Regions from separate parts of the Nocardiopsis sp. iso_25 genome, predicted to be linked through region 1. Evidence: riboswitches for the same ligand, from Rfam matches in the RefSeq annotation. Region 1 holds a riboswitch; each other region holds the start of a gene.
What was found. Region 1 has a riboswitch for cobalamin ahead of metE (5-methyltetrahydropteroyltriglutamate--homocysteine S-methyltransferase). Riboswitches for the same ligand answer to the same signal wherever they lie in the genome.
Positions count from the first base shown of each region.

Region 2: linked by a shared signal. The riboswitch ahead of AC0VX6_RS11830 (ABC transporter substrate-binding protein) and the one ahead of metE (5-methyltetrahydropteroyltriglutamate--homocysteine S-methyltransferase) in region 1 are both predicted to bind cobalamin.
Region 3: linked by a shared signal. The riboswitch ahead of AC0VX6_RS11920 (nitrite reductase) and the one ahead of metE (5-methyltetrahydropteroyltriglutamate--homocysteine S-methyltransferase) in region 1 are both predicted to bind cobalamin.

Region 1 is NZ_CM149667.1:1,801,197-1,803,447, reverse strand. It holds gene metE (5-methyltetrahydropteroyltriglutamate--homocysteine S-methyltransferase) at 1-1,494, opposite strand, end outside; cobalamin riboswitch at 1,660-1,820, opposite strand; gene AC0VX6_RS07850 (polysaccharide deacetylase family protein) at 2,101-2,251, shown strand, end outside.
Region 2 is NZ_CM149667.1:2,743,163-2,745,413, forward strand. It holds gene AC0VX6_RS11825 (PPOX class F420-dependent oxidoreductase) at 110-541, opposite strand; cobalamin riboswitch at 687-900, shown strand; gene AC0VX6_RS11830 (ABC transporter substrate-binding protein) at 960-1,994, shown strand; gene AC0VX6_RS11835 (FecCD family ABC transporter permease) at 1,991-2,251, shown strand, end outside.
Region 3 is NZ_CM149667.1:2,767,104-2,769,354, forward strand. It holds gene AC0VX6_RS11915 (precorrin-8X methylmutase) at 1-320, opposite strand, end outside; gene AC0VX6_RS11920 (nitrite reductase) at 317-1,249, opposite strand; cobalamin riboswitch at 1,304-1,511, opposite strand; gene AC0VX6_RS11925 (CsbD family protein) at 1,888-2,055, shown strand; gene nhaC (Na+/H+ antiporter NhaC) at 2,248-2,251, opposite strand, start outside.

The DNA of each region.
Region 1 (2,251 bases):
GCGCTCGGGCTCGCCGTGCACGAGCACGTCCAGGCCGATCTCCTCCTGGAGCGCGACGACCCGGTCGACCTCCTCGCGCAGGACGGCCTTGTAGGTGTCCTCGGCCAGTTCCCCCCTGCGGTGCGCGGCGCGGGCGCGGCGCAGCTCGGCGGTCTGGGGGAAGGAACCGATGGTGGTCGTGGTGAGCGGGGTGTCGGTGGGCCTGCCGCGCTCCCGCGGGCGCTCGTAGGCGTCCGGGCCCAGGGCGTCGAGGCGGGCGCGCACGCGCGCGTCGGTGAAGGCGGGGGGACGGACGCCGCCCCGACCGGTGTACTCGGCCTCGGCCCCCTCGGACAGCACGCGGCCGAGCAGAGCCGTCTCCCGGGCCTTCTGCCGGGCGAAGGCCAGGGCCCCGCGCAGCTCGGGGGCCAGGGAGGTCTCGGCGTCCAGGTCCAGGGGCACGTGCAGCAGGGAGCAGGAGGTGCTCACGGTCAGCTCGTCGGTGAGGGCCAGCAGGGTGCCGAGCGCGGCGACGGCGGCCGGGATGTCGGTGCGCCAGACGTTGCGTCCCTCCACCACGCCCGCGACCAGGCGGGTGGCGCCCAGGCCGGAGATCCGCACCAGGTCGTCCACGCCCTCGTCGTCGGTGACCAGGTCCAGGCCGACCGCCTCGACCGCGGACTCCTTGAGGACGCGCAGGGCCGCGGAGCCGATGGAGCCGAAGTAGGTGGACACCAGCAGGGAGGGCCGGTCGGTGACCGCGCCCAGGCGCTGGTAGGCGCGCTCCAGGTGGCCGACGGCGGCGCGGCCCTCGTCGGTGGCCAGGATCGGCTCGTCCAGCTGGACCTCGGTGGCGCCCGCGGCCCGCAGGTCGCCGAGGAGCTGGGCGTAGGCGTCCAGGAGCTGGTCGAGCAGCTGGACCGGTTCCCAGCCCTCGGGGGCGCCGTCGGCGGGCTTGGCCAGCAGCAGGAAGGTGAGCGGGCCGACCAGGACCGGGCGGGTGTGGAAGCCCGCCTCGGCGGCCTCACGGAACTCGGCGACGGGCTTGTCGCCCACCAGGCGCGGACGCGTGCCGGGCGAGAGCTCGGGGACCAGGTAGTGGTAGTTCGTGTCGAACCACTTGGTCATCTCCAGCGGAGGGGCGCCCTGCTCGCCGCGGGCGAGCGCGAAGTAGCGGCGCAGCTCCTCCTCGCGGTCCGGCGCCGCGGCGGGCGGGGCGAAGCGGGAGGGGACCAGGTCGAACAGGACCGCGGTGTCCAGCACGTGGTCGTAGTAGGAGAACGTGTTGGAGGGGATGTCGTCGACACCGGCCTCGCGCAGCTGGGCGTAGACGCCCAGGCGCAGGTCGGCGGCGACCCCGTCCAGTTCCCGGGCGGTGGTGCGGCCCCTCCAGTGGGACTCGCAGGCGCGCTTGAGCTCGCGGTCGGGGCCGATGCGCGGGTAGCCGTGCACGGTCGAGCGCACGGAGGGACGTGGTCCGCCCGGGGCCGCGGAAGGCGCGGGGGTCGTGGTCATGAGCTTCTCTCCCTCGTCGAAAGCCGGGTACCGGCCGCGGGGAGGAGAAGAGGGGCGGGCACGCCGACGGACGCGCCGCGGGCGCGCACCGGACCTGCCACCGCCTCCGGCCCTCCCTCGGGGCGCGGGACCGCCGGCGCCGCGGGTGCGTCGCCGGGTGGAGGCAGGTCTTCGGACTCGGGGGCGCGGGCGGTGCGGACACCGCTCCTCCTACTGGCCGCCGCTTCCCGGTTTCCGGTCTCGGCGACCGGCACTACCAGTGCTCATGGCGGCGTTCGTTCCCCCATACCGCTGCGGGGCAGTCCCGGACTCGCACCGGGTTCCCTCTTGCGACATGGTTCCGCCCCGTTCGTTCCGGGCCGGGCCCGGGACGCGGGGGTGGATCATGTACCTTCCACGGCTGCAAGTATAGGGAGGGCCCCCTTCGCCCATGCACCCGGCGTGCGGCCCCATGCGCACGGTCCGGACGGTGAGAACCCCCGTCCTTCGGCCGGCGTCACACACGAAGTCAAGCGTTGCGCGGGTGAGCCCTCTCTGCTCCCCGCGGACGTTCGTCTGAGCGATGAACGTGGAGATTCCCTCGTGAATAAGCAGTCCCGCCTCGCCATGGCACCGGACCACCCCCTGATCACGGTCGTGGTAGCCCTGGCGGTCCTGGCGGGCATGGTGTTGTTCGCCACCCGCTCCTCCGGAGAGCCCGAGCCAGGGCCGCGGACGCAGGGAGCGCCGCTCTCCGAGAGCGAGCCGCCTCCCCCGG
Region 2 (2,251 bases), 940 kb from region 1:
AGGACGGGGCCGACCACCACGGGCACCGGTCGGCGGAGCCGCCGGTGTGCGGGCGGCCCGGGCTGACGGGCGCAAGCGCCGGTCGGCCCGGGCCGCCCCGTCCGTGCGGTCAGCGGATCTTCTCGCCGTACACGTGGTCCACGGGCATGGTCATGAGCACCCTGCGGTCGGAGACCATGACCGACCGGTACTCCTCCCAGTCGGGGTGCTCGCCGGCGGCGAGGCGGTAGTAGTCCACCAGCGCCTCGACATCGGGGCCGTGCGGGTCGGTGCCCGGCCCGGTGAGGGTGGCCACGCCCTCGGCGGTGGCCCATGCCCAGCCGTCGGCACTGGTGACCTGGAGCGTGGCGCGCGGGTCGCGGCGCAGGTTGGCGGTCTTGGCCCGGCCCTCGGTCATGGAGACGTGGAGGAGGTCGGTCTCGGCGTCGTAGAAGGGCTGTACGGGGGAGAGCTGGGGGCGGCCGTCCGCCTTGATGGTGGCCAGGACGCCGAGCCTGCTCCGGGCGAGCAGTGCGCGCGGGTCGAACGTCGTCTCGGTCATCTCCGGAAAACCCCTCTCAGCCGGGTGCTGGTGGTGCGGGGCCGTGTGCGGCCGGTCACGAGCCTATCCCCGGGAGCGCGCGACGGCGCGGTCCTCACCGCGTGGCCCCTGTGCGCCTTCCGGCGGCGAAGGGCCGAGGGGGCCTTGATAGTCTGCCGGGGCCAGTCGTACCACGTACGTGGTCAGGGAATCCGGTGCGAATCCGGAACTGACGCGCAGCGGTGAGGGGGACGGGCGGGGTACTCACGCCACTGGGGCGGAGGCCGCGGAGACCACGGCGTCGAGGCGGCACCGACCTGGGAAGGCATCCCGTCCGGACGAACCCGAGTCCGAAGACCTGCTGGCCCCTCCGCGTCGAGTGCGCGGAGGCGTCCCGTGCCAGGCTCCGCGTTCGAGCCCCGACATCCAAGGCATGCCCATGCTGCGTCGCGCCCCGCGCCCCCTTCCCCTCCTGCTCGCCTCCGCCCTGCTGCTCACCGCCTGCGCCCCCTCCCCGGAAGGGGGGAGCGGTGAGGGGGAGGCCGCCGCCGGCGCCCGTACGGTCGACAACTGCGGGCACCGGGTGGGCGTCGACGCCCCGCCCGAGCGCGTCGTCTCCCTCAACCAGGGCAGTACCGAGATCCTGCTCTCCCTGGGGCTGGCGGACCGCCTCGTCGGCACCGCCACCTGGACCGATCCGATCATGGAGGGGCTGGAGGAGGCCAACGGGGGCATCCCCCGCCTGGCTGACAACGCCCCCTCCTTCGAGGTGGTCCTGGACGCCGAACCGGACTTCGTGACCGCCTCCTTCGTCTCCACGCTCGGCACGGGCGGTGTCGCCACCCGCGAGCAGTTCGAGGATCTGGGCGTGCCCACCTACGTCTCCCCGACCGACTGCGCCACCGGCAAGGACAACGACAGCGGGGGGGACGGCTCGCGCAGCGAACCCCTCACCCTCGACGCCGTGTACGGCGAGATCCGCGACCTGGCCCTGCTGTTCGGGGTCGAGGAACGCGGGGAGGAGCTGGTCGCCGAACTGGAGGGGCGGGTGGCGGCGGCCACCTCGGACCTGGACGCCTCCGGCGTCTCCCTCATGTACTGGTTCGCCAACTCCCAGTCGCCCTACCTCGCGGGCTGCTGCGGCGCCCCCGGCGCCATCACCCGCGCGGTCGGCGCGCGCAACGCCTTCGACGACACCCACGACGAGTGGCCCCAGATCAACTGGGAGACCGTCGCCGACCGCGACCCCGACGTCATCGTCCTCGGCGACCTGACCCGCGACTCCCAGACCGCGGAGTCCGCCGACGCCAAGATCGCGTTCCTGGAGTCCAACCCCGCCACGAGCAACCTCACCGCCGTGCGCGAGGAACGCTACGTCCTGCTCAGCGGCCAGGCCATGAACCCCTCGATCCGCACGGTCGAGGGGATCGAGCAGGTCGCCGGGGGTCTGCGCGGCCTCGGGCTCGGCCGGTGAGCGGTGCGCGTCTGGCGCTGCTCTCCTGCGGTGGACTGGTGCTCCTGGCCGTGTCGGTCTCGGTGGCGGTGACCATCGGCCCCGCCGACATCACCACGGCCGAGGTCTGGAGGTCGGTCGCCGCGCGGCTGGGGTTCGGGGAGAGCGGCCTGTCGCCGCTGCGCGAGGGCATCGTGTGGGACCTGCGCATGCCCCGCACCCTGCTCGCCGCGGTGTGCGGGGCGGGGCTGGCGCTGTGCGGGGCGGTCATGCAGTCC
Region 3 (2,251 bases), 970 kb from region 1:
AGGAGGCAGAGCACCTCGTTGTCGCTGGGCAGGCGGCTCGCGGTCACGCCGGAGGCCACCATGCGCGCGTCGCACAGGATCGGCGCACCGGCCCGGAGGGCGGCGCGCGCCGCGGGAACCAGGTCGGGGTGGACGACGAGGTCGTCGGCGAGGTCGACCTGACCGGTGCCGTGGATCATCCGCACGGCGAGCCGCTCGGCGTTGGCGGGCAGGTGGTCGAGCCGGGCCTCGCGCCGGATGGTGGCGAAGGAGTCGGCGTAGATGGCGGGACCGTCGTCGACGTACCCGTAGTGCCGGTTCGGTCTTCTGGGGGAGGTCACCGCGCCTCCCCGGGGACGTGGTCGGGCTGTCCGGGAACGAGACCGTGCCCTCCGGGAACGAGCACGGCTCGCCACGGCGTGACGACGAGTTCGCCGGAACCGGCCCCGACGGCTTCGGCGGCGAGCGCTTCGGCGGCGGCCCGGTCCAGGCCGTCCTCGGACACGGGGACGTGCCGTCCGATCCCGGGCAGTAGGCCGTACGGCAGCGGCGGCGCGCGGTCGGGCAGCCGCGGGTCCGGCGGTGCCGGGTCGGTCAGGGGCGAGGGGAGTTCGGCGACGTGCCAGGGGGCGTCGGGGCCGTCGACGCGCCGCTCCAGGAACCGGTCGGCGAGGTGCACGAGCGCGGCCGCGGCCTCGTCCAGCGGCGTCAGCGGGCCCCAGTGCTCGCCGACCCTGAGCTGGGCGGTGTGCGCGTCGAGGGCGACGAGCCCCAGGTCGCAGGGGCGCTCCAGCAGGTCGCCGCTTCCGTCGTCCAGGGCGAAGAGGAAGCGGCCGGGCAGGGCGGCGCGGTGCGGTTCGGCGCACAGCAGAGTGTCCAGCTCGGCGGCCACGGGGCGCAGGTCTGCCTTCCCGCCCGCCAGTCCCGTGCACGGGGAGACCATGACGTTGCGGACCAGTTCGTGGGAGGGCGAGGGCAGCAGGCCTGTCCCCTCCAGGGCCCGGAGCACCTCGGGGGACAGCCGCCCCCCGTCTCCGGGCAGGGCGCGCAGCTGCACGTTGGCCCGGCCGGTGACGTGGATCCGGCCGTCGCCGTACTCCTGGGCCACGGCGGCCAGGGCGCGCAGCGAACGGACGGGAAGCCTGCCGCCGACGAGCCGGAGCCGCACCAGCAGCCCGTCGTCTGCGGGCCAGGGCCGCAGGGCGCCCGGGCAGCGGTCGCGCCGGGCGCGGACGGTGGGGGATGGGGATGGGGAACCCATCGGGGGCATGCGCGTCCTTCTGGTCAGGGACCCGTTCGCGGGGTCCGCGGTCGACCTGGCGGCCCGTCACCGCCAGCGCCAGCAGGTCTTCGGACTCGGGATCGACCGGTGCGGAGCGCCTTCCCGGAGCGTTGCGCTCCAGTGGCTGTCCCGGGGAACCGCGTCCCCGGGGCGTGCCCGCCCGTCACCCTCACCGCTGCGCGTCAGTCCCGGATTCGCACCGGGTTCCCTGCCCCACGAGGTGGAGTTCGACTGGCTCGACGAGGGTACCGTTCCCCTCCCGGGCCAGGTCCGGGGGCCTTCCCTCCAAGGGCCGCGGACCGGCGCCGCCCCGGGCGCCGTGGCGGAGTCCGGAGGCCCGCGAACGCGGCCCGCTCCCGGAGGCGGCGCCCTGGCACACGGCGCCGAAAGGCGCCCCGCGGGGCTGTCCGCGACCGAAAGCGGCGGTGCCCCGGCCCGCGGCGGCGCGTGTTTTCGGGCCTGATTCCGGTACGTGTTCGAGCGCGACAGCGGTGGTGACGGCGGGTGTGGAGCCTTACGGGGGCTTTGCGGGGATTTTAGGGTTTCCTGTTTCGGGCAGTGGGACGGGTCAAGGGCGGTTCACACCAGTACGCCGCTCTCACGGGGACCACCGAAGGAGGAAGAGCATGAGCGCCAGTGAGAAGGGTCGCAGCCAGGCCGAGATGGTCAAGGGCAAGGCCAAGGAGACCACCGGCAAGGCCACCGGCAACGACCGCATGAAGAACGAGGGACGCGCCGAGATGGCCAAGGGGCGCTTGCGCCAGGGCAAGGAGGACATGAAGAAGGGCCGGTAGGTGCCGCCTTCGCGGACGGTCGCGAACGGCCCCCTGCCAGCGGGCGCCTCCCGCCCGGCCGGCCGGACGGGGAGGGCCGCGAGCCCCCGCCCCGCCGGGGCCGCCGACCCGGCCGCCTCACGCCCGAGGGGAGCGGAGCACGTGCCTCGCACGTGCTCCGCTCCCCTTTCGCGTGGCCGCCCCGGGCGGGGCTCAC